Regions from separate parts of the Xanthomonas sp. NCPPB 3200 genome, predicted to be linked through region 1. Evidence: predicted binding sites of a transcription regulator. Region 1 holds the regulator's gene; each other region holds the start of a gene.
The links. Region 1 encodes FliA, which starts transcription of late flagellar genes. Its sites were predicted from a motif close to TAAAGTTTNNCNNNCNNNGGCCGATAA; they were not measured.

Region 1 (9,683 bases):
AGGAAGTCCGCGAGGAAGCCGACTTCTACGGTGCGATGGACGGTGCCAACAAGTTCATCCGCGGCGACGCCATCGCCGCCATCCTGATCCTGTTCATCAACCTGGTCGGCGGCATGGCGGTGGGCATGTTCCAGCACGGCATGAGCTTTGTGGATGCCGCCTCCACCTACACCCTGCTGTCGATCGGCGACGGTTTGGTGGCGCAGCTGCCAGCCCTTCTGGTGTCGTCCTCGGTCGCCTTGCTGGTGACCCGCGCCTCGCGCGCGCAGGACATGCGCGGCGCCATGATCAGCCAGGTGTTCGGCCAGCACCGCGCCCTCGCGGTGGCTGCGGCCATCCTGGGCCTGGTCGGCCTGGTGCCGGGCATGCCCAACGTCGCGTTTTTGACGCTGGGCCTGATCCTGGGCGTGATCGCCTGGAAAATGTACAAGCGCAGCCTGGTCAACCCGCCGACCGGCGACCCGGCCACCGATCCCAAGGCCGCCGCCGCGGCCACTGCCGCCCAGGCCAGCTCGGAGCTGAGCTGGGACGAGCTGCGCCCGATCGACCCGCTGGGCCTGGAAGTGGGCTACCGGCTGATTCCGCTGGTGGACAAGAACCAGGGCGGCGAACTGATGGCGCGCATCAAGGGCGTGCGCCGCAAACTCACCCAGGACATCGGCTTCCTGGTGCCGCCGGTGCATATCCGCGACAACCTGGAACTGTCGGCCAACGCCTACCGGTTGCTGGTGCACGGAGTGCCGGTGGCCACTGCGGAAATCTATCCCGATCGCGAACTGGCGCTGGACCCGGGCGGTGCGCTCGGCCAGCTCGACGGCATTCCCGGCAAGGACCCGGCGTTCGGCCTGGACGCCACCTGGATCCAGCCGCACCAACGCGCCTATGCCGAATCGATGGGCTACACGGTGGTCGACCCGGCCACCGTGGTCGCCACCCATCTATCGCACCTGATCCGCGAACACGCCCCGGAACTGCTCGGCCACGAGGAAGTGCAGCAGTTGCTGGCGACCCTGGCCAAGACCGCGCCGAAGATGGTCGAAGACCTCACCCCGAAGGCGCTGCCGTTGTCGGTGGTGGTGCGCGTGCTGCAGAACCTGCTGATCGAGCGCATCCCGGTGCGCCAGCTGCGCAAGATCGTCGAAGCGCTGGTCGAACACGCCCCGCACAGCCAGGACCCGACCACCCTCACCGCCGCGGTACGCACCTCGCTGGGCCGCTTCATCGTGCAGGAAATCGCCGGCATGTCGGCCGAGCTGCCGGTCTACACCCTGGCCCCGCAGCTGGAGCGCGTGCTGCAGGAATCCACCCACGGCAACGGCGTGGCGCTGGAGCCCGGCCTGGCCGAGCGGCTGCACCAGAGCCTGGCCGACTGCGTCGGCAAGCAGGAAGCCCGCAACGAACCGGCGGTCGTGCTGGTGCCCGGCCAGGTCCGCGCCGCCCTGGCCCGCCTGGTCCGCCACAGCGTCCCGTCCCTGTCGGTGCTGGCCTACAGCGAAGTGCCCGAAGACAAGCGCCTGAAGCTGGTCGGCACGATCAGCTGAGACCGGCCGCCGGCCAACGCACCCTGTGGGGCGCACCCGGGCGCGACAGGCGTTACCGGCACACCCCGTCGCGCCCGGGTGCGCTCCTACGACAGGTCAGGCAATCCGGGAACACACCGCAGACGCCGATACCACCGTAGGAGCGCACCCGGGCGCGACAGGCTTTACCGGCACACCCGTCGCGCCCGGGTGCGCTCCTACGACAGGCCAGGCAATCCGACAACGCACCGCAGACGCCGACCCCACCGTAGGAGCGCACCTGGGCGCGACAGGCGTTACCGGCACCGCCCGTCGCGCCCGGGTGCGCTCCTACGACAGGCCAGGTAATCCGACAACACATCGCGGACGCCGACACCACGGTAGGAGCGCACCTGGGCGCGACAGGCGTTACCGGCACAGCCCGTCGCGCCCAGGTGCGCTCCTACGACAGGCCAGGCAACCCGGGAACACACCGCAGACGCCGACACCACCGTAGGAGCGCACCTGGGCGCGACAGGTTTTACCGGCACGGCCCGTCGCGCCCGGGTGCGCTCCTACGACAGGCCAGGCAATCCGACAACACACCGCAGACGCCGACACCACCGTAGGAGCGCACCTGGGCGCGACAGATTTTACCGGCACGGCCCGTCGCGCCCGGGTGCGCTCCTACGAACCTACCCACCACGCCGACCAGCACCCGGCGTCGGAAAGCCGCCACTGGTCCGGATCTCCAATCGATTGCACGGCGCTGCCCGTTTCCAGACGTCCCAAGCGCCTCAGACTGGACCTCCGACCCGCCAGCGCATCCGCCCGCACGACGACGCCAGCGCATCGCCGCCCTGGAAAAAAGTCAATCACGCCATTGACTTAAAGCGCTCGGACCCGGCCGCACGCACAGCCCCGCACCGTCCCGATACACCAGCTCCCCGCGCCGGAACCCCGGCACCCCGTTTTGGCACGCCGCGTGCATTAGCTCTGCCGAGACCGCAGCCAGCGCCACCGCTGCGGGGCGAGAGCAGCACTTGGAACAACCGAACGGGACAGGCAACTCATGACGCTGGCAACACACCCACATTCATCGCGCACCCGTCCGGCGTCCGGCGGGTCCCGTTCCTGGAGGCACTTCGCATGAAAATCAAACGCTTCGTTGCCCCGGACATGCGCACCGCATTCCGCATGGTGCGTGAAGAACACGGCCCGGACGCAGTGATCCTGTCCAATCGCCGCACCGCCGAAGGCATCGAGATCGTCGCTGCCAGCAACTACGACGAAGAACTCGTGCAGCGCGCCCTGGAAACCGCGCGCTCCGAGACGCCGGCCGTTGCCGCCGCGCCGATCCCGTCGGCAGCTGCCCCGCAGGCACCGGCCCCGCAAGTCGCCACCGCACCGGTTCACGCACCGCTGAAGCCGGCCGCCGATGCCGGCACGAGCCAGCGCCAGCGCGTTGCCAGCGCCGCCGAAGACATGATCGCCGCGATGGCGCTGCGCCAGCCGGTCAACGTGCCGCGCCAGCCGCAGGTGCCCGCACCGGTGCGTAGCGCCGCCGCCCCCTCGCCCGCCGCCCAGGCCCTGGCGCACGCCGTCGCGGTGACCGCCGCGCCGCGCCAGGAACACGCGCTGTCGGCCGTGCCGGAACAGCTGTTCGCCGATTTCCTGACCACCGCGCCGGTGCAGCGCGCCGCCGTGCAGGCTGCCCCGGTGCAGGCCCCGACCCCGATCATGGCTGCCGCCGCTGCCCCCGTGCAGGCCGGCTACGACCAGGACGAGGACGCGCTGGACGACGACACCGACTTCGACCTGGACGCGCTGCCGCAGATCCTGCCGCCGGCCGCGTTGCCGCCGCTGGTGGTTGCCCCGCCGGCGCTGGCCGCGGTGCCGGTCGCCGCCGCCCCGGCGCCGCAGAACGATGAAGAACTCAAGCAGTTGCGTGGCGAGCTGGCGCTGATGCGGCAGATGATCGAGCGCGAAATGAATCGCCTGACCGACGAGCGCCTGCGTGGCTCGCCGGTGCGCGCGCAGGCCCTGGAGCTGATGGACGACTACGGCTTCGACGCCGGCCTGATCCGCGACGTGGCACTGCAGATCCCGGCCGATACCGAATTGCACCGTGGCCGCGGGCTGATGCTGGGCCTGCTGTCCAAGCGCCTGCCGGTGGCCCCGGTCGACCCGCTGGAACGCGGCGGCGTGATCGCCCTGGTCGGCCCGACCGGCGCCGGCAAGACCACCACCATCGCCAAGCTCGCCCAGCGCTTCGCCGCCCAGCACGCCCCGCGCGACGTGGCCCTGGTCACCACCGACACCCAGCGCGTCGGCGGCCGCGAGCAGCTGCACAGCTACGGCCGTCAGCTCGGCATCGCCGTGCACGAGGCCGACAGCGCCGAAAGCCTGCTGGAACTGCTCGAGCGCCTGCGCGACTACAAGCTGGTGCTGATCGACACCGCCGGCATGGGCCAGCGCGACCGCGCCCTGGCCGCCCAGCTGAACTGGCTGCGCGCCGCGCACCAGGTCACCTCGCTGCTGGTGCTGCCTGCCAACGCGCACTTTTCCGACCTCGACGAGGTCGTGCGCCGCTTCGCCCACGCCAAGCCCCAGGGCGTGGTGCTGACCAAACTTGACGAGACCGGCCGCTTCGGTAGTGCGCTGTCGGTCGTCGTCGATCACCAAATGCCCATCACCTGGGTGACTGACGGACAGCGGGTCCCCGACGACCTGCACCGCGCCAATGCCGCCAGTCTCGTTCTTCGCCTTGAAGATTTGCGGCGCGCTGCCGATAAGCCCTGTACTCCGGAGCACAACCATGCAGTCGCGTGAATACGCCAAGCTGACCAACGCCTTCCCCCTGTCGGCGACCCGTCCCGAGCCCCTGGGCCCGGTGCGCACCATTGCCGTGACCGGTGGCAAGGGCGGCGTGGGTAAAACCAACATCTCCGCCAACCTGGCGGTGGCGCTGGCCGACATGGGCAAGCGCACCCTGCTGCTGGACGCCGACCTGGGCCTGGCCAACCTGGACGTGGTGCTGGGCCTGTCGCCCAAGTACACCCTGGCCGACCTGATCGCCGGCCGCTGCACGCTGGATGAAGTGATCATCGAAGGCCCCGGCGGCGTGCTGGTGGTCCCGGCCGCTTCCGGCCGCCGCCACATGGCCGAACTGGCCCCGGCCCAGCACATCGGCCTGGTCAACGTGTTCTCCGAGCTGGAGCGCGACCTGGACGTGATGGTCATCGACACCGCCGCCGGCATCACCGACAGCGTGCTGACCTTCTGCCAGGCCGCCCAGGACACCGTGGTGGTGGTCTGCGACGAGCCGGCCTCGATCACCGACGCCTACGCGCTGATCAAGGTGCTCTCGCGCGAACGCGGCGTAGACCGCCTGCAGATCATCGCCAACATGGTGCGCGACCCCAACGAAGGCCGCCTGCTGTACGACAAGCTGTCGCGGGTCTGCGAAAAGTTTCTCGGCGACGTGTCGCTGAACTACCTCGGCCACGTGCCGCAGGACGACTGGTTGCGCCTGTCGGTGCAGCGCCAGCAGCCGGTCATCAAGGCCTACCCCGCCAGTCCGTCGGCGCAGGCCATTGCAGAAATCGCTCGCCGTACCTCGCGCTGGCAGGCCCCCACCGTGCCGCGCGGCAATGTCGAGTTCTTCGTCGAACGCATCATCCAACGGGGAGTGGCCGCATGAGCACCGCTACCGCAACCACGGCCAGCGCGCAGTACCGCGCCGTGCAGCGCAACAACGCCAACGACATCGTCACCCAGCACGCCGACCTGGTGCGCCGTATCGCCCACCATCTGGCCGCGCGCCTGCCGGCGAGCGTGGAAGTGGACGATCTGATCCAGGCCGGCATGATCGGCCTGATCGAAGCCTCGCGCAGTTACGACTCCGAACAGGGCGCCTCGTTCGAGACCTATGCCTCGATCCGCATCCGCGGCTCGATGATCGACGAAATCCGGCGGGGTGACTGGGTGCCGCGCTCGGTGCACCGCCGCGCACGCGACGCTGCCGCCGCCGTGCGCAAGATCGAACAGCACACCGGCCGCGCCGCCGCCGCCACCGAAGTGGCCGCCGCGATGGAGATGCCGCTGCCCGACTACCTGCGTCTGATGGAAGATGCCGCCCGCGGCCAGGTGCTGAGCCTGGAGTCGCGGATCGAGGATCACGGCGAGCTGGACACCACCGCCAAGGGCGGCCCCAATCCGCAGCAGATGATGGAGCGTGGCGAATTCGGCCGCGAGCTGGGCAAGGCCATCGGCCAGTTGCCCGAGCGCGAGCAGCTGGTGCTGTCGCTGTACTACGAACAGGAATTGAACCTGAAAGAAATCGGCGCCGTGCTCGGTGTCAGCGAATCGCGCGTCTGCCAGATCCATGGCCAGGCGGTGGTGCGTCTGCGCGGCCGCCTCAAGGTCTTCGAACTGGCCGATGCCGGTGTCGAAATTGACGAATGATTTTTTCGCGCATTTTTTAGTGTTAGGAGCTTGATGTGAACAAGAACATGCGGATTTTGATCGTGGACGACTTCTCGACGATGCGACGTATCGTCAAGAATCTGTTGGGCGATCTGGGCTTCACCAATACCGCAGAGGCCGAAGACGGCAACAGCGCATTGGCGGCGTTGCGGGCCGGCCCGTTCGATTTCGTGGTCACCGACTGGAACATGCCCGGCATGACCGGCATCGACCTGCTGCGCAACATCCGCGCCGACGCCAAGCTCAAGCACCTGCCGGTGATGATGGTGACCGCCGAAGCCAAGCGCGAGCAGATCATCGAAGCGGCCCAGTGCGGCGTGAACGGCTACATCATCAAGCCGTTCACCGCACAGACGCTGGAAGAGAAGCTGGGCAAGGTGTTCGAACGTCTGGCGGCGACCGCCTGATGAACGCCACCGTGGAAGCCGATGCCGAACGTGCCGCCCTGATCGAGCGCCTGCAGCACGCGCTCGATGCACTGGAAAGCGGTGACCAGGTCGCCTGGCGGCGCGAGGTGGACCACCTCGCCGCGCTGCGCACGCGCCCGATGATGCAGAGCCTGAGCCGGCTCGCGCGCGAACTCGGGCAGGCGCTGGGCGAGTTGCCCACCGTGCCCGAGGAAGCAGGCGAACTGGACGATGCCTGCTCGCGCCTGGACCACGTGGTGGAAATGACCGAGAAAGCCAGCCATCGCACGCTGGACCTGGTCGAGGAATGCCGCGAGCTGGCCAACCAGCTGCGCGACGGTGGCCTGAACCAGGACCAGGGCGCGCTGATGGACAAGATGCGCCATAACCTGACCGAGCTGTCACTGGCGCAGAGCTACCAGGACCTGAGCGGCCAGATCATCCGTCGCGTGGCCGGCATCGTGCGGCGCGTGCACGAGGGCTTCGGTGCACTCGGCCTGCCGCCGAAGAATCCCGAGCCGAAGAAAGACGACGGCGGTCTTGCCGGTCCTGCAGTCAAGGGCCTGGACCGTCACGCGGTGTCGCAGGACGACGCCGACGACCTGCTGTCCGGATTGGGGCTGTAACCATGAGTGCTGTTCCAGACGATATTGCTGCCGATTTCATTGTCGAGGCCCAGGAGATCCTGGATCGCCTCGGCGAACAGCTGGTGTCGCTGGAACAGGCACCGGACGAAGCCGACCAGCTCAACGCGGTGTTCCGCGGCTTCCACACGCTCAAGGGCGGCGCCGGCTTCCTGGCGATCAAGCCGATGGTGGAGCTCTGCCACGCCGCCGAGGAAACCCTGGGCATGGCGCGCTCCGGCCAGGCGGTGTTGCAGGCGCATCACTTCGATGCCGCGCAGCAGTCGCTGGATTATCTGCAGGCCATGCTGGATGCGATGGGCTCGGGCGAAACCGTGCCGCATGCACCGGCCTCGCTGATTGCGCAGTTCGACGCCAAGAGCGGCCCGCCGGCGGTCAAGGCCGCGCCCAAGGCCGCTGCCGCTGCACCTGCACCTGCACACGATGACGCACACGGCGCTGCTGCGCCGGGCGCCAAGGCCGCGCCCAAGGCGGCGGCCAAGGCGGCCGACGCCGAGCAGACCGTGCGCGTGGACACCAAGCGCCTGGACGCCATCGTCAACCTGATCGGCGAACTGGTGCTGTCGCGCAACCGCCTCAAGACCCTGCGTACCCGCCTGCGCGACGAAGAACTCGACCGCGCGGTCAGCACCCTGGACATCGCCACCGCGCGCCTGCAGACCGCGGTGATGCGCACCCGCATGCAACCGGTGAGCAAGGTGTTCGCGCGCTTCCCCAAGGTGGCCCGCGATGTCGCGCGCACGCTGTCCAAGGAAGTGGAACTGGAACTGATCGGCGCCGAGACGGAACTGGATCGCAACCTGGTCGAAGCCCTGGCCGACCCGCTGGTGCACCTGGTGCGCAACGCGATCGACCACGGCATCGAATCGCCGGCCCTGCGCGAAGCCACCGGCAAACCGCGCAGCGGCCATGTGCGCCTGTCGGCGCAGCAGGAAGGCGACTACGTCAGCATCGAGATCCAGGACGACGGCGCCGGCATCGACCCCGAACGCCTGCGCGAGATCGCCCGCAACAAGGGCCTGATCGATGCCGAAGCCGCCGCCCGCCTGAGCACCGACGAGTGCCTGCACCTGATCTTCATGCCGGGCTTTTCGACCAAGGCCGAAGTCACCGACATCTCCGGCCGCGGCGTCGGCATGGACGTGGTGCAATCGCGCATCCGCGAACTCAGCGGACAGATCCAGATCCAGTCCGAACTGGGCCGCGGCAGCCGCTTCATGATCCGCGTGCCGCTGACCCTGGCGATCCTGCCCACGCTGCTGGTGCAGGCCGGCGAAGCGGTCTATGCCCTGCCGCTGGCGCGCGTGGTCGAAGTACTGCACGCCCCGCAGACCTCGCTGGGCTGGTTCGACGGCCGCGCCGTGCTGGACCGCCGCTCGCACACCCTGCCGCTGATCGACCTGCGCCGCTGGCTGGGCGTGCCTGCCGAACAGCCGCCGCTATTGACGGTGGTGCTGCTGCAGGCCGGCGAAACCCGCTTCGGCCTGGTGGTGGACCAGGTCCGCGGCCGCGAGGAAGTGGTGATCAAGCCCCTGCCCCGCGCCCTGCGCGGCCTGCCCGGCTACGCCGGCGCCACCCTGATCGGCGACGGCCGCATGGCGCTGATTCTGGATGTGGATGGATTGCGTTCCAGCGATCATTGATGTTTCGGGAATCGGGAATCGGGAATCGTCAAGACGATCCTGGTTGCCTGATCTAACGGCCGCGTACTGCGGCCGTTGTCGTTTCACTACCAGCATCGCTGCCGATCTACGCTGCTACGCGCGCGGGCATGGGCGCGACGGTTTGGCGACGGTCAGGCTGCCGTGGAAGTGAACCTGAAACCGCTATTTCACTAGCCCTCACACCATCCGGTGTTGAGGCGAAATCGACTGCTCTCGCTGTTGCTCCTGCTGCTGGGATTGCTGTTGGCGCTGAGTTTCGCCCAAGGCCTGTAATTGCGCCAAGGATTGCTCGACGGGCTGCGCAATCGCATCACTCGTCTTCATATGCGCCATCTTGTGAGCGGGATCGTTCAACGCACCTTCCACAACGAAGACGTTCTCGCCCTGCCGCACGGACTTGGTGTTCTCGCTCAGCACGACATGATCGATTCGCGACAGCCCGTTCTCTTTGGCTAAATACGCGCTGCTTGCTGCCAGCCGTGCGCTGTTGTCGTCGTACTCGCGGCCGAGACCTTGCTCAAGGCGGCGAACGGCTTCTTTTGCTTGGTGATGCAGCGGATCTGTTGGCAGCACTCTCGCGAGCTGTGTTACTTCCTGTAGTGGAGATACCTGCTCACCGGGCGGCTGCGCCTCACCAATCACCTTCTGCCAAAGTTCCTGCTTGGGCTTCGGATTGTTGTGCTCCTTATTCAACTCACTTTTAGGCACAGGAGCAGAAATGCTCTTGATATCATCTACGTTTTCTACGGGTCTGATATCCCCCTCAAAGCCTTTATCAACTCCATCTTTTGTCTTCCGGTGCAGTCCAGCGTGATTGAGCGCATCCCACGTGAAGTCGATACAACTGTTTTTAGCACCGTGATATTCCATATTGAACCCGTGCTTAGCAGGGGCCGCGCCGAAGGCCTCCAGCTTTTCATACTGCGCCTTATCGATCTCCATCGTGCGTGAGTAATATGGTTTTTGGTAGGTATCGACGTC
Region 2 (9,683 bases), 1.8 Mb from region 1:
ACCGTCGCGGGACCTTACGCGGCATGGATGCCGCGTAAGAGCCTACAGGGACGTACTTGCGGCGTGTCCTGCGAGGGTGGGCGGGCAAGGGCCCCGCAGCCAGGCCACAGATCGCATGCTTCGACGTTGCTCTTGAGCTTTGCCTTCGCCGTTGCTTCATACAGGGCGACAGCCAGACTCAGGAGCGATCCGCGACCTGGGTCTGCTTCACCAGGGCCAGGTCGTCCACGCTGACGTCTTCGGTGTAGTCCAGCCAGGCGCGGATTTCCAGATCGTCCACCGCATGTTCCAGGCCTACCGGCATGCGGATGCGACCGGCCGCATCGGGCACCACCCATTGCTGGGCCAGCACCACCTTGCGCTCCGACGAGACTGCCTCCACCCAGAATGCACGCGTCGGCCGGCGCTTGGCGTACAGCTCCAGCATGTAACGACCGGCTTCGGTCTTGCGCGCGGCCTGGGTGAGCATGATCGGCTGGCGTACGCGTGGGCGCGGGCCTTGCTGGCTGGCCTCCAGCGGCGCATCCACGGCGATGCCGCGGGTTAGGTCCGGGTCGCGGTATAGCTTCATGCTCTGGTGGCGGTCGACCACCAAAGCGCACCAATCGCCATCGGCCGAGCCGTCCTCGAACGCCGTGCAGCGATCCACATAGGCCAGCGTGCCCTCGGTGTGGGTGCGGTCGAACTGGCGCGAGGTGTTTTCCAGATAGACGGTTTTGAGGTTGGTGTCGTCGTCGTATTCCAGCAGCACCGGCGGGCGCACCTGCTGCACGCCCACCACCACATCGCCATTGCCGTTGATGCGCAGCATGCGGGTGCTGCGCCCGGTCCACAGCGTGCGTGCGTAAGCGAGATAGCGCGGGTAGTCCTTGCCGCTGTCGCGGCTGGCCGCAACGCTGGCGCTGGGGGGCGCATCGTTGGCCAGCAGCGAGCGGCCGAAGCCCAGCGTGCGCATGCCCGGCTCCAGCAACTGCAGCAGCGTCGCCCCTGAATCCAGCGTGCTGCCGGCACGCGTGACCACTTGCTGCGGAGCGATGTCCTTGCCCAGGAACAGCAGCAGGTTTTCGCGCTTCTGCTTGGCCAGGACGTCGCTGAGATCGTTGGGCATCGCCAGGTGATCGGAGGCGATCACGATGATGGTGTTCTTGCCGTAGCGGCTGTTGCGAATGCGTGCGACCAGCTCGCCGATCAGCCGGTCGCTGCACTTGAGCGCATGCAGCAGCCCGATGTCGCCCAACGCGCTGTCGTAGTGCTGCCCCTTGCACGCCAGCGGCAGATGGCCGGCAGGGTGGTGGGTGTCCATGGTCAGCGTGGTGAGCATGAACGGCTGGCCGGCGCGCGACAGCGTCTGGAAGCTGTCCCAGGCATCGTCCAGCAGCACATCGTCGTGCACGCCCCAGGCGGAAAAGTGGTTCGGCGCCACGCCCTTGTCGCGGAAGTAGCTGACGTCGTGCACCACATCAAAGCCATGGCTGGACAGGAAACTGCCCTTGCCGGCAAAGCTGGCATCGGCGCCGCCGACATAGTGATTGCGGTAGCCCTGATCCTTGAGATAGTCGCCCAGGCAGCGTGCTTCGGGCAGGAACAGGCCCATGCGGCCCATGCTGTTTTCATCGCCGGGCGCGGTGGTCAGCGGCACGCCGCACATCGAGGCGACCATGCCGGCGATGGTCCAGCCGCTGCCTTCGGTGGAGGTGAGGTTGCGCACGTCCACCGCCTCGCTGGCCAGCGCGCGCAGGTTTGGCATCAGACCGGGGAACACGTCTTCGTCGAAGTAGGTGCGTTCCAGGCTCTCGCCGTAGATCCACACGATGTTCTTGCGCTTCTGCAAGGGCTGCTGCGGCACCAGGTATTCCGGTACCACGGTGGCGTAATCCACCGGGCGCAACTGGTAGTACAGGCGCTTGCCGTCGCGGTACAGGGGGCTGACCGCGATGCTCACCAACAACATCACCACGAAGCCGCCGAATACCGCATTGCCGCCACGCGGGCGACGGAAACGCCGCACCCTGAGTAACACCAGCGGACTGAGCGACAACAGCACCATGCCGATAAACACGGCGATATAGCCGGAGAAATCGCTGACGCCGGCACCGTCCATGTCCGCGCGCAGGTGATACAGCGTGGCAGCATTGATGCCGTCGCCGCTGAGCCGATCCACCAGGCCCCAGGCACTGAGCAACAGCAGCAGCAATGACAACAATCCGGCCTTCAGCCACGCCAGACGCGGCGAGGCGACCAACAGCCAAAGCAGGAGCAACAGCGAAAACAACAACATCCAATGCATGCGGCAGCGTCCGTGGGGGAATGATGCGAGCGCGTACCGGACGCCTTGCTCGCCATGTCCTGCGCCACACCCAATGTGACACCCGGATGACGGACTATGCCGCGCTGAAGCTGACTGAAATGTTTGTTGGAGTTGCGTGCTTGCCGTAGCGCGGCACAGCGTGCGCGGTGACGATCAGCTGGTCGCGGTGGCGCTCGCCAAGGGATCCACGGTTTCTGTACTCCGCATCTGCGCGGCTCTCGCACATCGGCGACGTCTCGATAACGCCACATCGCCCGATTCCCTTCGACCGCTGGACGCGGCGGTCTTTGCATGCGACGCCGGTTAAGCCGCGTCGCGCCCGGGTGCGCTCCTACGCGTGTGTGTGGCGCTATCGATGCCCGCGTTCTTCGCGCGCACGCGGCGGTCTTGGTAGGCGACACCGGGTAACGCGATGTCGCGCCCGGGTGCGCTCCTACGTATGTGTGTGGCGCTATCGATGCCCGCGTTCTTCGCGTGCACGCACACGGCGGTCGAACAGCAGCGCGCTGAGCACGATGCCCAGGCCCAGCACGACGCCGAGCAGGAACAGCACCATCGCGATCGCCGGATAGCCCCATAGCTTCAAGCCGGTTTCGATACGCATCATCTGCGCCGAGGCCATGATCAGCGCCGCAGTCACGATGCCGGCCGCGACGCGGTTGGCGATCTTCTGCAGGCTTTCCATCAGATGCGATTCTTCCAGCCCGGTGACGCGCATCTGCAGGCGGTTTTCCGCCGCCAGCGACAGGATCTCGGACATGCGGCGCGGTCCTTCGCGCACCAGATGCTGCAGTTCCATCGCCTCGCTGGCCAGATTGGCCGCCGACAGGGATTTTTTCAGGCGTGCGCGCATCACATGCTGCAGGTGGCGCTCGACGATGCGACGCGTGTCCAGGTGCGGCGACAGCGTGCGGCACACGCCTTCCAGGTTCAACAGGGTCTTGCCGAGCAGGCTCAGCTCCGGCGGCGTGCGCAAGCCGTTGGCGGTGGCGATGCGCACCAAGTCCAGCACCACGCGGCCCTCGGAGGTGGTGTCGTGCGCGGCGTAGCGGGCGATCATCTGCCCGGTTTCGCGCTGGTAGCGGTCTTCGTCGTAATCCTCCAGGCGCGTGCTCAGCGCGATGGTCTCTTCGGCGACCTCTTCCCCACGGCCGTCGACGGCGGCGAACAGCAGCTTGAGCAAGCGCTCGCGCAGGCGCGGCGGCACATGCGCGACCATGCCCAGGTCGAAGATCGCCAGGCGCCCGTCCTGCAGCACGCGCAGGTTGCCCGGATGCGGGTCGGCATGGATCTCGCCATGCACGAACATCTGGTCCAGGTAGCCCTTGACCAGTTCTGCGGCCAGTTTGTCCATTGGCTGCTCGGTGCGGCGCAGGCCGGAGATCTTGTCCACGCGCACGCCTTCGGCCAGCTGCATGGTCAGCACCTTGCGGCTGCTCAGGTCCCACACGGGTTGCGGGATCCACAACAGCGGAAACGGCTTGAGATGCTTGCCGAAGCGCACCAGCGTCTCGGCCTCGTCCTCGTAATTGAGCTCGGCGCGCAGGGTCTTGCCGAATTCGCCCAGCCAGTCGGCAAAGCGTACGCGCCGGCCGATGCCGGTCAGGCGGTCGGCGGCGGTGGCAAAACTCTTGAGCACGTCCAGATCCGAGCGTACCTGGGCGGCGACTTCGGGCTTTTGCACCTTGACTGCCACCGGGGTGCCGTCGCGCAGGGCGGCCCGGTGCACCTGCGCCAGCGAGGCGCAGCCGAGCGGCACCGGATCGAAAAACGAGAACGCCTTGTTGACCGACACGCCGAGTTCTTCTTCGATGATCTGGCGGATGCGCTCCACCGGCACCGAACTGGTGTTTTCCTGCATGCGCTCCAGCGCCGTGGCGAACTCCGGCGGCACGATGTCCGGCCGCGTGGACAGCATCTGGCCGAGCTTGACGAAGGTGGGGCCGAGCGCTTCCAGGTCGGAGACGAACTGGTCGGGCGTGCCTTCGGCGGGCACTTCGTACTCGTTGATCGCAGCCGGATCCAGGTTCATGCCGGCAAACACGCCCGACCCGCGATACCGCAGCAACAGGCGCAGGATCTGCGTGCGACGGCTCATGCCGCCCACCACGCCGGTGTCGGCGGGGATCGCGGCCTGGGCCGGTGTGCGGTACGGGTCGTTCGGACTCAAGGCCATCTCCGGCGGTCGTGCAAGAGCGCGAGTGTGGCCAGCGGCGGGTCGTCGGGCGGTGAATCCAGACAAGCGGCTACGGCGCGGTCGTGTGCGGCGAGGCCGACGGGCATGGCCGAATCATGCGGTCGGCGGGCGTCGGGATCGCCCACCAACGGTCGGCAACGGCGTGCAACCGCCTGCCATCACCCCATACGGGCGCAGGATCGGCGAGAATCCACCGCCACTCACGAAGGACCCCCGCATGGCCGGTGCCAGCCTGTTCACCCTGCTCGACGACATCGCCACGCTGCTGGACGACGTTTCCATCCTGACCAAGGTCGCGGCCAAGAAGACCGCCGGCGTCCTGGGCGACGACCTGGCGCTCAATGCGCAGCAGGTCACCGGCGTCACCGCCGACCGCGAGTTGCCGGTGGTGTGGGCGGTGGCCAAGGGCTCGCTGATGAACAAGGTGATCCTGGTGCCGGCGGCACTGGCGATCAGCGCCCTGGAGGCCTGGCTGCGCGGGCGCGGCTACAACGTGCCGCTGGTGATGCCGCTGATGATGATCGGCGGTGCCTACCTGTGCTTCGAGGGCGTGGAGAAGCTGGCGCACAAGTTCCTGCACAACCAGGACGAGGAAGCGCAGCGGCATGCCGAGCGCACCCGCGCGCTGGCCGACCAGAACGTGGACGTGGTGGCGCTGGAAAAGGACAAGGTCAAGGGCGCGATCCGCACCGACTTCATCCTGTCGGCGGAGATCATCGTGCTGTCGCTGGGCGTGGTGGCCGGGGTGTCGTTCGGCCAGCAGGTCGCGGTGCTGGTGGCGATCGCCCTGGCGATGACCATCGGTGTGTACGGTCTGGTCGCGGCCATCGTCAAGCTGGACGACCTGGGCCTGTACCTGAGCAAGAAGGGCGCGGCGTTGGCGGCGCTGGGCCGCGGCATCCTGGTGGCCGCGCCGTGGCTGATGAAGTTCCTGTCGGTGGCCGGCACGCTGGCGATGTTCCTGGTCGGCGGCGGCATCCTGGTGCACAACATCCCGGCGCTGCATCACCTGGTGCAGGACCTGGCCAAGTCGGCCGGCGGCATGGGCTGGCTGGTCGATGCACTGGGCAACATGCTGGTCGGCGTGGTTGCCGGTGCGATCGTACTGGGCGCGGTGATGCTGTTCCAGAAGCTGCGCGGGAAGCCGGCAGCGCACTGACGCCGTCCCGCGGCGGGCCAGGGGAGCACCTGGCCGCCGCACGGAAGCGGTTGGTCGTAGTGGGGCCCGGCGGCAACCGAAAGATCGGCGGCGTCTCTGCGTCGTGCGTCGGTGATCCGGTCCGACCGGTCGATGCGGCAGGCCGCGTTCGCGGCTAGTCGGCGCTGATCACCCGATTCTTGCCGGCCGCCTTGGCGTCATACATGGCGCGGTCGGCACGGCGGATCACATCGTCCTGGGCCTCGTCGAGATGGCGCAGTGCCACGCCGCCGCTGAAGCTGACGAACACGCGCACGTCCTCGTGCAGCAACGAGCGCTGGGCCAGTGCGCGCTGCAGGCGGATCACCGCCGCGCTGGCTTCGAAGATGGTGGAGTCCGGCAACAGCAGCACGAACTCCTCGCCGCCGAAGCGGGCGATGGCGTCGGTGGTGCGCAGCACCGACTTGGCCACGTCCACGGTATGGCGCAGCGCGGCGTCGCCACCGGCGTGGCCGTGGGTCTCGTTGAGGCGGCGGAAGTCGTCCAGATCCAGCATCGCCACGCACAACGGCTGCCCGCCGCGCTGGGTGCGTGCGGCCTCGCGCTGGAACAGTTCCTCGAAGCCACGGCGGTTCAGCGCGCCGGTCAGCTGGTCTTCGCGCACCAGCCCGGCCACGTCCTTGAGTTCCTGTTCGAGCGAGGCGATGCGCTGCTCGGCGTCCTCGACCTGGCGGCGTGCGGCCAGCAGCTCGTCGCGTGCGGCCAGCGCCTGCGCCTGCACCCCGGCAGTGTCCTGTAGCACGTCCTGCAACAGCCGGTTAAGGTCGGGAATGCTGCGAGCGTCGCCGATCGCCTGCGAATAGCCGGCAACGCGATCGTGGTACTCGCCGGTGCTGGTGGCCATGCCGTCGAGCCGGTCGACGAAGGACACCATCATCTCGCGCATCGCGGTCTTGGAGTCGGCAATGCCTTGCTTGAGCAGGCCCTGCTTGTAGATGACCTCGCGCAAGGTGCCGCGTGCCTGTTCGATCGAGCTGACATCCAGCGGCCCGGAGATCAACTGCCGCACCACCGAGATCTGGCCCTGCAGCCAGCTGCGATCGTCGAGCAGTTCGCCGACGTTCTCCAACAGCAGGTCGAACAGGCCGAGCAGCAGGTTCTGCTGCTCGCTGGCATCTTCGGCACGCAGGCCGATCTGGTGACTCAGTTCGCGCAGGCGCTGTTCCAGCGTGATCAGCTCATGGCCGGGGCGCCAGTGGCGCAGTGCCGATGCCAGGGTCTGCGCTTCCTCGGCCAGTTCCGGGCTGCGTTGCAGCAGCGTGGCCAGGGCATTGCCCAGCGCGTGCCGCAGCAGGTCGCGCAGTTGTTCGGCTTCGGTGCGCCCTTCGGCCAGCGAGTCGCCGGTATCGATGGTGCGGATGTACTTGTCGATCAGTTGCCGCAGGGTGCGGCCGTAGCCGGGCCAGTCGCCGGCCGCATAGGCTGCGCTCAGGCGCACGCCCATGTCGCCGAGTTCGCCATGCAGGCTGGTGATGCCTTCGGCGAAGGCCAGCAGCAAGGCCTCCGGATGGGCGGCATGCGAGAACAGGCGCATCAATAGGGCGGTGGCGGCCGCCGGGTCGTGCGCGCCGGACTTGTTCTTGGCCGGCACCAGCTGATGCGCGGCCAGGCCGTGCCCGCCGCCGATCACGCTGGGCAGGGCGGCGGCCGGGCGCGCGCTGTCCGCGCCGCCCCAGGGCAACAGGCGGCGCAGCCCGCCACGTGGGCGGCTTGGGAGTTCAGGCTGGTCTGCCATGCGCCGGGGTCTCGGAAAGTCGTGGTGCCATTGCGGGTTATCGGCGCGCGGGCGTCGCGCTTAAGCGGTCTGGGCAGGTCTGCGCAGTTCCGGCAGGCAGCCCCGATGCCAGGCAGTAGACGACAGCGGTCCTGCGTGCGCGGCTGAACAAGTCATGCGGGTGATGGCGGGCGCCGCCGTCGTTGCCCGCTTTCGGTGCGTTTCAACAACCGCGCACCACGGCAGGGATGTCATCGCACTGTAATGCGCCGCTTATGCCTTTAGAGCTACGCAACCATGCGCAAGGGAATGTAGATGTCGCAGAAAAGTCAGCACGTATTCACGCATATTTTATTTGCCCGGGGTGTAGATTCGTCCCAAGGACAACGTGGAGTACGCGCGTTGGCCCCGCTCCTCATTCGTAGCAGGTCGTCTGGCTGAATCGGCAGATGATGGTTGTCGCTTCGCTGTTTTTCCGTCTCCACCCACTTTACGACGGACGTTTAGATGGTTGCCATGATGCCGCTTCACGCTACTACCGCACGCTTAGAGCGCAGCACGATGCTCCCGACTCTGAAGAAGAGCGGGCGGCCGCGTGATGCGCGTGGCCGCTTCATTCGCCATCACGAGCGCCTGCCGGTGTCGCCGGCCGATACCCGCGGCGCCTTGTTCGTGGTGTCGGAGATGGCGGACTTCATCAAGGCGGGCGGTCTGGGCGATGTGGCTGCGGCGCTGCCACGCGCGCTGCGCCATCGCTACGACGTCCGTGTGCTGATCCCCGGCTACCGGGCGGTGCTGGCGCGGGCGGGCAAGGTGGAGATCGTCGGCCGGGTGCTGGCGCATGCCGCACTGCCGGCCTGCGACATCGGCCGCATCGTGCAATCGGACGGGCTGCCGATCTACATCCTGCTGTCCAAGGAATTGTTCGAACGCGACGGCTCGCCCTATGTGAGCACCAGCGGCTCGGAGTTCGAAGACAACGCGATCCGCTTTGCCACTCTGTCGCATGCCGCCGCGCAGATCGCCGCCGGCCATGCCGGGCTGGGCTGGAAGCCGCGCCTGCTGCACCTCAACGACTGGCCGTGCGCGCTGGCGGCCGCCTATGTGCGCTGGTCCGGCGGCAGCACGCCGTGCCTGTTGACCATCCACAACCTGGCCTACCAGGGCCTGGTGCCGTATTCGATGGCCGCTGCGCTGGGCATCCCGGCCGAGCGTGTGGCCGAGCTGGAGTTCTACGGGCAGATGTCGTTCCTGCGCGGCGGCATCGTGCATGCCGACCACGTCAATACGGTCAGTGTCAGCTATGCCCAGCAGATCACCGGTCCGGCGCAGGGCTGTGGCCTGGACCGCCTGCTGGCCGGCCGCGCCGCCAAGGGCGCGCTGACCGGCATCGTCAACGGCATCGACGCCAGCTGGGACCCGCGTACCGACGAATATCTGGACACGCACTTCAGCGTCAATCAGTGGCAGGGCCGTCAGGCCAACGCCGCGCAGGTGCGCAAGGCCTTCGGGCTGCGCGAGAGCACCGGCCCGCTGTTTGCGGTGGTGTCGCGGCTGGTGCACCAGAAGGGCCTGGACCTGATCTGCGAGGTCGCCCCGCAGATCGTGGCGGCCGGCGGCCAGATCGCGGTGATCGGCGGCGGCGAGCCGGAGATCGAGCAACAGGTCGCCGAGCTGACCCGGCGCTATCCGGGCCAGGTCGGTGCCTTCATCGGTTTCGAGGAAGGCTTGGCGCGGCGCATGTTCGCCGGTGCCGACTTCCTGCTGATGCCATCGCGCTTCGAGCCGTGCGGCTTGAGCCAGATGTATGCGCAGCGTTTTGGCTGCCTGCCGATCGCGCACGCCACCGGTGGCCTGATCGACACGGTGGATGACGGCGTCACCGGCTTTTTGTTCCAGCACGCCAGCGTGGAAGCGTTGCGCCGCTGCCTGGAGCGCGCATTCCGCACCTTCCGCCTGCCCAGCCTGCTGTCGGCGATGCGCCGCGCGGCGATGCTGCGTCCCAGTGGTTGGGATGTGGCGGGCAAGAAATACCTCTCGCTGTACGAACGCACCGCCGCAACCGCTCCCGCGCTTGCGACGGTGTCATGAGCGAACGGCTGGGCGTGCAGGGGCAGGAGACGGAAGCGACGGCGGTGACCATGGATGGGATGGCGGATCTGGTGCAGAGCGTGCAGGCGCTGGCCGATGGCCTGCCTGCCGATGCATTCGCGGTATTGGGCCCGCATTCCCAGGCGGACGGCCGCCGGCTGGTGCGCGTGCTGGC
Region 3 (9,683 bases), 1.3 Mb from region 1:
ATAGGCGGTTTCGATCATCGCCTGCTCGGTGTACGGGCCGTACGGGTACTGGGCGATCAGGCGCTTGTAGCTGGCTTCGGCGCCGGCCCAGTTGCCTTTCTCCATCAGGCCGTGGCCCTTGCCGTAGAGCTGCTCGACCGGCATGCCCTCATCGGGATTCTTGTCCTTGGCGCCGCGGTGGCAGCCGGTGACGACGAACGCCATGACCAGCATGAGGGCAATCAGGCGCGCAGGCGCGGAAAACGTGGACCGTCGGATCATGGGTCTGGGCAGGACGCATCAGGAAAACGAGAGCGCGATGATAGCCTAGTGGCCTGTCCGGCGACTGACTCCCGCCGCCCGGACCGCCAAATTCCCGCTTTTGCCTGAGTGCCCGTGTCCATGTCCGACCCATCTGCCGACCCCCTCGACCCGTCCATCCGCCAGGCCATCGTGCCCGACAACGCCGCTGGACGCCGTTTCGACGCGGTGCTGGCCGAGCTGTTCCCCGAATTCTCGCGCTCGCGCTTGTCGGAGTGGATCAAGTCCGGCGATGCGCTGCTGAACGGGGAAATGGCGCGCCCGCGCGACACCTTGCGCGGCGGCGAGAGCGTGCAGGTGCAGGTGGTGCTGGAAACCCAGACTCACGCCGCGCCGCAGGACATCCCGCTGAGCGTGCTGTACGAAGACGACCAGGTACTGGTGATCGACAAGCCGGCCGGGCTGGTGGTGCACCCGGGCGCGGGCAATCCGGACGGTACCCTGGTCAACGCCTTGCTGTTCCGCGACCCGGCGCTGGCGGCGGTGCCGCGCGCAGGCGTGGTGCACCGGCTGGACAAGGACACCAGTGGGGTGATGGTGGTGGCGCGTACCGTGCAGGCGCAGACCGCGCTGGTGGAACAGCTGTCCGCACGCGATGTGCATCGCCAGTATCTGGCGGTGGTGGTGGGCGCGCTGGTCTCCGGCGGCACCGCCAACGCGCCGATCGACCGCCATCCGCGCGATCGGCTGAAGATGGCGGTGCGTGACGACGGCCGCGATGCGGTCACCCATTACCGCCTGCGCGAGCGCTTCCGCGCACACACCGCGCTGGAATGCCGGCTGGAAACCGGGCGCACTCACCAGATCCGCGTGCACATGGCGCATCTGAAGTCGCCGATCGTCGGCGACCCGCTGTACGGCGGCGCGCTCAAGCTGCCCAAGGGCGCCACCGACGAACTGGTGCACGAGCTGCGCACCTTCAAGCGCCAGGCGCTGCATGCCGAAACCCTGGAATTCCTGCACCCGGTCAGCGGCGAGCCGGTGCGCGCCAGCGCGCCGGTACCGGCCGACCTGCAGCGGCTGATGACGGCCCTGCGCGAAGACAGCGCACGCGCCGCCGAGCTGGCACGCCGCTGACGTGGACGCCGCCGCGCCCTTCGTGCTGCCGGCCGACTGGCCGGCGCCACCACGCATCCATGCGCTGACCACGCTGCGTCACGGCCTGGGCGGCTCGCTGGCGCCGTTCGACACGCTCAACCTCGGCAACCGCAACAGTGCCGATGGCGACGCGCCGGAGCAGGTGGAACGCAACCGGGCGCTGCTGGTCGAGGCGCTGGCACTGCCCGGTACCCCGCAGTGGCTGCGTCAGGTGCATGGGGTGGAGGTGCTGCGTGTCGACGCGCCCGTGCTCGCGCCCGGCGAACAGCCGCCTGCAGCGGGCACTGTCGCGCCAGGCGCGCAGGAACCGGTCGCCGATGCAGCGGTGACCGCCGTGCCCGGCGTGGTGCTGGCGATCCTCACCGCCGATTGCCTGCCGGTCGTGCTCGCCGCTGCCGATGGCAGCGAAGTGGCCGCCGCGCATGCAGGCTGGCGCGGCCTGGCCGACGGCATGCTGGAGCGCAGCGTGGCGGCGATGCGCACGCCGCCGCAGCAGGTGTTGGCATGGTTGGGGCCGGCAGCGGGGCCGCAGGCCTATGAAATCGGTGAAGACGTGTTCAACGCCTTCGTCGCGCACGATGCGCAGGCGCAACGCGCGTTTGTCGCGACCCGCCCGGGGCATTGGCGGGTGGACTTGTATGCGTTGGCGCGTCAGCGCCTGCAGCATGCAGGTGTGCCGGCCAGCGCGATCCATGGCGGCAGGCTGTGCACCATTTCCGAGCCGCAACGTTTCTTCTCGCATCGTCGCGACCGCCGCAGCGGACGCATGGCCACGCTGGCATGGATCGCGCCCTGAGCATGCCGTTGTTTGCGCAGGTGTTGGGGCAGGACGCGTTCGCGCAGCTGCCTGCGCCGGTGCGCGCGCTGCATTCGGTGCAGCAGCGGCAGACCTTCGCCGGCCGGGCAAGGATTCAACGCGGCACGCATGCGCTGGTCCCGTTACTGGCGCTGTTGAGCCGCTTGCCGCGCAGTGGCGAGGTGGAGGTCGAAGTGGAGTTTCTTGCAGACGCGGCGGGCGAGCGCTGGCATCGGCGGTTTGGCGGCCTGCCGATGCATTCGCGCCTGTGGCGCGAGGGCACGCGCCTGCGCGAACATCTGGGCGCGGTGCGGTTTGAATTCGCGCTGCGCGCCGACGCGCAGTCGCTGTACTGGCAGGCCACGCGGGTGTGGGCATTGGGCTGGATCCGGTTGCCTGCGCGCTGGTTCGAGCAGGTGCGTTGCCGCGAGCATGCCGACGCCGGGCGTTACGGATTCCTGGTCGACGTGCACTTGCCGCTGGTCGGCCCGTTCATTCGCTACGAGGGCTGGCTTGAACCGCGTTGATCCACCGCTCGTTGACGTGTCTCAGCTGGAGTCGTCTCGGTTGGAGCCTGCTCACTCGAAGCCGTCGCGCGTGGAGCCGCCCGGCCGTCAGCCAGGTGCTGTGCCCGCGACCATCGTGTTCGATGGCGTGTGCCTGCTGTGCAATGGCTGGGTCAGGTTCCTGCTGCGTCATGATCGACGCGGGCATTATCGCTTTGCCGCAATGCAGGGCCAGGCCGGACGTGCGCTGTTGCAGCAGCATGGGCTGGATCCGGACGACCCGTTGTCGTTTCTGCTGGTGGATGACCGCGGTGCGTGGACCGACAGCGACGCGATCGTGCGGGTGCTGGCCGGGTTGGGCGGCTTCTGGCGGCTGGCCACGGTGTTGCGCGTGGTGCCGCGTCGCGCGCGCGACATCGGCTATCGCCTGATCGCACGCCATCGCTACCGCTGGTTCGGTCGCAGCGAGCATTGCATGCTGCCGAGCCCAGAGCAGCGCGAGCGGTTTCTCGACTAGCGTAGGAGCGCACCTGGGCGCGATGCGGCGTTACCGGGAAAGCTTCGTCGCGCCCGGGTGCGCTCCTACGACTGCGCGTTGATTTCTATGATGGCTTGTCGATACGGAGTGTTGTTCGTCCGCGTGTGCTGGATCTTTGGTGGCGGACAGGCATGCCTGCTTTGTGTAGGAGCGCACCTGGGCGCGATGCGGCGTTACCGGGAAGGCTTCGTCGCGCCCTGGTGCGCTCCTACGGTGATTCCGTGACGGCGGCTTACGCGGCTGCGTTTTTGAAGCTTGCGGGCGCTGCTTTCGGGTTGCCGCTGTGCGCAGGCTGCAGGCGGAAGATCGACACCGCATCGGCCAGTTCCACGGCCTGTTCTTCCAGGCTGCGCGCGGCGGCGGTGGCTTCTTCCACCAGCGCGGCGTTGCGTTGGGTGACTTCGTCCAGTTGCGCGACGGTGCGGTTGACTTGTTCGATGCCGCTGGATTGCTCGGCGCTGGCGGCGGTGATCTCGCTCATGATGTCGGTGACGTGTTTGACCGAGCCGACGATCTCGCGCATGGTCGCGCCGGCGCGGTGCACCAGGCCCGAGCCCAGTTCGACCTTGTCGGTGGAGTCGGCGATCAGCGTCTTGATCTCCTTTGCCGCATCGGCCGAGCGCCGCGCCAGCGCGCGCACTTCCGAGGCGACCACCGCAAAGCCGCGGCCCTGTTCGCCGGCGCGTGCGGCTTCCACCGCGGCGTTGAGCGCCAGGATATTGGTCTGGAAGGCGATGCCGTCGATGACGCCGATGATCTCGCCGATCTTGCGCGAGGCGGTGCTGATCTGGCCCATGGTGGACACCACATCGTCCATCACCTGGCCGCCGTTGTGCGCGACTTCGCCGGTGCCCACTACCAGCCGGTTGGCCTGCAGCGCGCTGTCGGCGTTCTGCTTCACGGTGGAGGTGAGTTCTTCCATGGAGCTGGCGGTTTCTTCCAGATTGGCGGCCTGCTGCTCGGTGCGCTCGGACAGGTCGGCGTTTCCGGCGGCGATTTCCACCGCCGCGCGGCGGATCGTGTCCGATGCGATCTGGATGTCGCCGATGATCTCGGTCAGCCGGGTCACGGTCTGGTTGGTGTCGTCGCGCAGACGCGCGAAGATGCCGTGCGCATCGCCCTCCACGCGTTGGGTGAGGTCGCCTTCGGCCAGTGCACCGATCACCCGCGCCAAGGCGGCCAGGTGGGTTTCCACCGAGTCGTAGATGCGGTTGATGCCCTGCGCCAGCGACAGCAGCACGCCGTCCATGCCGTCGATCTGCATGCGCCGGCTGAAATCGCCGGCCGCGGCGGCATCGATAATCTGGATCAGCGCCTGCTCGGCGTTGACCTGCGCGGTGACGTCCATCCACTGCGCGATGGTGCCGAGCTTGGTGCCGTCGGCGGCGATGATCGGGCTGTAGACGAAGTCGATCTGGCGGCCGAAGAACGGCGCGCGCACCGCCTTGGAGGCGGTCAGCGCACGCATGCGGTCGATCGCGGCCTGGCTGTCGGGATAGATGTCGCCGATGCTGCCGCCGACGAAGCCTTCGGCATGGAAGCTGGGGCGGAAGCTCTGCACATCCGGCTCGATCAGCTTGAGCATCGCCAGCAGTTTGCGGTTGGCGAACAGCACCTGGCCGTCGTCGTCGGCGATGCGGATCATGGTGTCCAGATCGTCCAGCGCCTTGATCACGAACTGGCCGTGGCGCAGCCCCTGTTCCATCACATCGAGGCGGATGGCCAGCTTGTCCTGGGTCGCCTGCAGGGCGTGCAGCAACGGCGCGAGTTCGCCGGAGGCGGTGCGCAGATCCAGGCGCTGAAAGCGCCCGTCACCGATGGCGGTCACCGTGCCGATCGCCTGTTGCAGTTGCGCCACACCGCGACGGCGTGCCCACCACCACAGCCCGGCACTTGCCGCCCCCAGTACCAGCAGCGCCGGCAGCAAGCGGCCCAAGCCGGTCCAGACACCGCCGGGCAGCAGCGTGGCGGCGTAGAGCGTCAGCAAGCCCAGCAGCCCGATCTGTGCAGCGGCAGGCAGCCATGCGGCCGTGCTGGCACGCGCAAGGTTCCGGCCGGAAGGCGGGCGGGAGACGGCGGTGGCATCGGGTGAGGGCGACATAGGCTGAGTCCAACTGAGTGATTCGGTGTGGGGAGCGGCGTCCTGCGCTGCATGGGCTGCTATGGGGTATCGGCGGCCGAGCCCGAATCATGACGGCGTGAAATCACCGTTCGTCGGAATCTGCCGATCAGCCCCCCGAAAACACCGATGTAGTTGATTTGGAAGCGGTTTCAGTGCCGCCCGATGTGCTGCGGAACCGTGATTTGCAGCCGGATGCCGGTCTTGCAATTGTAAATTTCACGTGAAATATCAGCGGGCTCCGTAAACACTTCGTAGACCTCGATGCCACGCAGTCCGATCGCATGCGCGCCACCAAGACTGGCCAGCGGCGCCATCGGTGCAACGCGACGAACACGCATCGAAGCGCGGGGAATCGGGAGTGGGGATTGGGGAATCGGGCGCGCCATCAATCCAGCCCAGCCCTGAAAGACGACAGAAAAGCGCTTCTCCCATTCCCGAATCCCGAATCCCGATTCCCAAAAAAAAACCGGCCATCTCACGATGACCGGTCTATCGATGCCCAACTAGCTGACGTTACACCGGCTTACTTCGCCGGCTTGGCGCCCGCGTCATCCGGCAGCGCCCAGGCGATCACGCTGTCGCCCGACTTGGTTTCCATGCGGTCGTGTCCACCCACGGCGGCCACGATGTACTGCTTGCCGTCGATGGTGTAGCTCAGCGGGGCGGCCTGCGGGCCGGCCGGCACGCGGGTCTCCCAGACCTGCTTGCCGGTGCGGGTGTCGAAGCCGCGCATGAAGTCGTCCAGGGTCGCGCCGATGAAGGTCACGCCGCCGGCGGTGGCCAGCGAGCCGCTGTTGTTGGGCGTGCCGATCTCGAACTTGGTCTTGGACGGGATGCCCATCGGACCCTGGTCGTAACCGGTGCCCAGCGGACGCCGCCAGAGCACCTGCTGGGTGCGCAGGTCCACGCCGGAGATGTAGCCCCACGGCGGTGCCACGCACGGCGTGTTGAGCGGCGACATCCACGGCTCCTTGCGGGCGCCGTAGGCCAGGCCCTTCTGCGCCATGTAGCCGGGCGTCTTGCTCTTGCCGTCGAACACCGACACCACGCCCAGCTCATTCATCTTTTCGCGGGTGTAGACCTGCAGGGTGTAGGGCAGGCGATTGCTGTTCATCACCATGATGCCGCGCTGCAGATCGACCGAGACGCCGCCCCAGTTGATGCCGCCGTGATTGCCGGTAAAGGCCAGCGAGCCCTGCAGGGTCGGCGGGGTGAACATGCCTTCGTAGCGCAGCTGCTTGAACTGGATGCGGCAGGCCAGCTGGTCGAACGGGGTCATGCCCCAGGCGTCGGATTCGACGATGGTTTCGTACTCGCGGCTCGGTGCGCCCACGGTATTGGGCATGCCCGGCGAGATCGGCTGGGTGGCCGCGGTCCAGTCGCCATGATCGGTGCCCTGCGGCACGGCGATCTGCTTGACCGGCATGAGCGGCGCACCGGTGGCGCGGTCCAGCACGAACACCTGACCGGACTTGGTGGCCTGGATCACCGCAGGACGGGTGCCACCGCCGGCGACCGGCCAGTCGACCAGGTTCGGCTGCGGGCCGATGTCGTAATCCCACAGGTCGTGGTTGACGGTGCGGAAGTGCCAACGCTCCTTGCCGGTGGCCGCATCCACGGCAACCAGCGAGGCGGTGTATTCCTCATCCTGCGGGGTGCGGCCCTTGCCGAAGAAATCGCCCGAGGCATTGCCGGTCGGCAGATAGACCAGGCCCAGTTCGTCGTCGGCGGCCATCAGCGACCACACGTTCGGGGTGGAACGGGTATAGGTCTGCCCGGCCGGTGGCTCGGCGGTGATCGCCGGGTTGCCCAGGTCCCAGGCCCAGCGCAGCTGGCCGGTGAGCGCATCGAAGCCACGCACCACGCCCGACGGCGCATCGCCTTCCTGGCCGTCACGCACCTGGCCGGTGGGCTGGATCACCACGCCGCGCATCACCACCGGCGGCGAGGTCGGGCCGACGAAGCCCGGCTTGGTGTTGCCGGTGCCGGCGTTGAGATCGACAAAGCCGTTGTTGCCGAAGCTGGTGCACAGCTTGCCGGTCTGCGCGTCCAGCGCGCCGAGGCGGCCATCGACCATCGGCCAGAAGATCCGCGTCGGGCACTCGGCGGTGCCTTGCGGCGCCTGGTAGTACGACACGCCGCGGCAGGTGGTGGCGGCAACGCCGGCCATCGCCTTCGGATTGGTCTGCGGGTCGAAGCGCCAGCGCTCCTTGCCGTTGGCTGCTTCCACCGCGATCACCTTCTGGGTCGGGGTGCAGATGTAGAGCAGCTCGCCGACCTTGAGCGGGGTGTTCTGGAAAGCGTAGCCCAGCTTGGAGCCGGCCGGCTTCAGATCGCCGGTATGGAACTCCCAGGCCACCTTCAGGTTCTTGGCGTTCTCCGGGGTGATCTGCGCACCGGGGGTGTAGTGGTTGGACAGGTTGGAGCCGGCGTACGAGGTCCAGTTGCTGGCATCGTGATTGGCCGCGACGTTACCGTCCGGGCTGGGCACGTTGGCGCGGCTGAACGGCGTCGCATTCTCGGCCGGCAGCTTGGAGGCATCGGCCAGTTCGACATTGCGCGGCACCAGCAGTGGCCACAGGATCAGCGTTGCGCCCAGAATCGGCAGCACGCCGGTCACCAGCACATAGCCAAGCCCCGACAGCGGCTGCATACGGCGGCGGGCCACGCCCCAGAACGGCAGCAGCACCAGCCCCAGCACCGACATCCAGGCCAGACGCGGGACCAGGCCCCAGCCATCCAGGCCCACTTCCCACAGCGCCCAGGCGATGGTGGCCGCCAGCGTGGCGCCAAACAGCCACAGGCCGGCACGCTTGCCCAGTGCCAGCAACACGCCGGCCAGGAACAGGCCGATGCCCGCCAGCAGGTAATACCAGGAGCCACCGACGGCGACCAGGCGGCCGCCCTCGTAGGCAAGCACCGCACCGAGCACGGCGATCACCACGGCATAGACCACCAGCAACCAGGTGCCTAGTCCACGTTTTGAGGATTGATCAGTCATTTTGAGATGTCAGGAAGGACCCAGGCACCGGCAGGCGGTGGCGAGTCGTGGAGGGAGCAAGATCACAGGCTGGCAAAGGGCGGCCTTGGATCCAACAAAAACGTCCTAAAGCAGAACGTCCGGATATGAACGCGCAGCCCCTCCCAGGGTCCTCAGCGCTACTCATGCAGATATTTTAGACCGCAATGACGCTTGTGTCCGTGACGGAATGAGAACCAACGTTCCAGGCCATGCGGCTGAGGCGCTGAAATTGCTCAAATTCGATATGGCTGGAGATTGGTGCAGGCGTCAGTCGGTGTTTGGTGCATTCGTGCGCCGCGACAAATGCAGGATCCTGCAGTAGTTCTATTGAGTTATTGACTCAAGCGGTGAGGCGGGGATTCGGCATTCGGGAGTTGGGATTTGTAGAAGCTGGACTTTACGCTTCGGACATTTCCACTTGTACGTACACGCGTACCCTCATCCGCCCTTCGGCCCCCTTCTCCCGAGGGGAAAAGGGGGGCGCTGCCGGTGCGCAGCGCGTCTGTGCTGATAGCGTGGTGCTGGCAGCCTGCGTTGCGGACACCGGAGTCAGATATCTGCAAGCGCCTGCAGGTAGCGCTGGCGCCAGTGATTGATGTTGTTCTTGCGCAGATGATCCATCATCGCGCTCCAGCGTTCGATGCGGGTTGCCAGCGGCATGCTTGCCGCAGTGGCGATCGCGTCGGCCACGCCGTCCAGATCGTGCGGATTGACCAGCAGTGCCTCTTTCATTTCGTCCGCTGCACCGGCCAGCAACGACAGCACCAAGACGCCCGGATTCTGCGGATCCTGCGCCGCGACGAATTCCTTGGCGACCAGGTTCATGCCATCGCGCAGTGGCGTGACCAGGCCAACCGAGGCCGCGCGATAAAAACCGGTCAACGTTGCATGGCTGAAGTTCTGATTGACGTAGCGCAGCGGCGTCCAATCCGGCTCGGCATGTCCACCGTTGATGTGGCCGGCGATCTGTTCCAGCTGCCCGCGCAACTGGCGGTACTCGTTGACGTCGCCACGCGATACCGGCGCGATCTGTAGATAGGTCAGGCTGCCGGATTGGTCCGGATAACGCTCCAGATAGCGTTCGAAACCCTGGAAGCGTTCCGGCAGGCCCTTGGAATAATCCAGCCGGTCCACGCCGATCGCCAGTTGCCGGCCGCGCAGGCTTTCGCGCAGGTCGCGCACGGCCTGCTTGCCGACCGAGGCCTTGGCCTGGTTGGCGATCAGGTCGGTATCGATCCCGATCGGGAACGCCGCGGCACTGAAGCGACGCCCGCCGGGGCCTTCGACGATGTCGCCTTCAA

Region 2: AC06DU_RS02130 (GGDEF domain-containing protein) is a predicted target of FliA. The motif match lies at 7,476-7,502, and genes of this name have one in related genera.
Region 3: AC06DU_RS15545 (methyl-accepting chemotaxis protein) is a predicted target of FliA. The motif match lies at 5,406-5,432, and genes of this name have one in related genera.

The regions. Positions count from the first base shown of each region.
Region 1 is NZ_CM150785.1:2,278,533-2,288,215, reverse strand. Features, by position in the region: gene flhA (flagellar biosynthesis protein FlhA) at 1-1,541, shown strand, start outside; gene flhF (flagellar biosynthesis protein FlhF) at 2,649-4,331, shown strand; gene AC06DU_RS09965 (MinD/ParA family protein) at 4,318-5,202, shown strand; gene AC06DU_RS09960 (RNA polymerase sigma factor FliA) at 5,199-5,966, shown strand; gene cheY (chemotaxis response regulator CheY) at 6,002-6,394, shown strand; gene AC06DU_RS09950 (protein phosphatase CheZ) at 6,394-7,020, shown strand; gene AC06DU_RS09945 (chemotaxis protein CheA) at 7,023-8,681, shown strand; gene AC06DU_RS09940 (XVIPCD domain-containing protein) at 8,880-9,683, opposite strand, start outside.
Region 2 is NZ_CM150785.1:493,422-503,104, forward strand. Features, by position in the region: gene AC06DU_RS02115 (phosphoglycerol transferase I) at 179-2,287, opposite strand; gene AC06DU_RS02120 (ABC1 kinase family protein) at 2,760-4,484, opposite strand; gene AC06DU_RS02125 (DUF808 domain-containing protein) at 4,723-5,664, shown strand; gene AC06DU_RS02130 (GGDEF domain-containing protein) at 5,819-7,438, opposite strand; gene glgA (glycogen synthase GlgA) at 7,925-9,508, shown strand; gene AC06DU_RS02140 (1,4-alpha-glucan branching enzyme) at 9,505-9,683, shown strand, end outside.
Region 3 is NZ_CM150785.1:3,585,245-3,594,927, reverse strand. Features, by position in the region: gene AC06DU_RS15570 (outer membrane protein assembly factor BamD) at 1-261, opposite strand, end outside; gene rluD (23S rRNA pseudouridine(1911/1915/1917) synthase RluD) at 382-1,377, shown strand; gene pgeF (peptidoglycan editing factor PgeF) at 1,379-2,194, shown strand; gene AC06DU_RS15555 (DUF4166 domain-containing protein) at 2,197-2,721, shown strand; gene AC06DU_RS15550 (thiol-disulfide oxidoreductase DCC family protein) at 2,792-3,217, shown strand; gene AC06DU_RS15545 (methyl-accepting chemotaxis protein) at 3,471-5,339, opposite strand; gene AC06DU_RS15540 (hypothetical protein) at 5,510-5,863, opposite strand; gene AC06DU_RS15535 (glucose/quinate/shikimate family membrane-bound PQQ-dependent dehydrogenase) at 5,884-8,322, opposite strand; gene otsA (alpha,alpha-trehalose-phosphate synthase (UDP-forming)) at 8,932-9,683, opposite strand, start outside.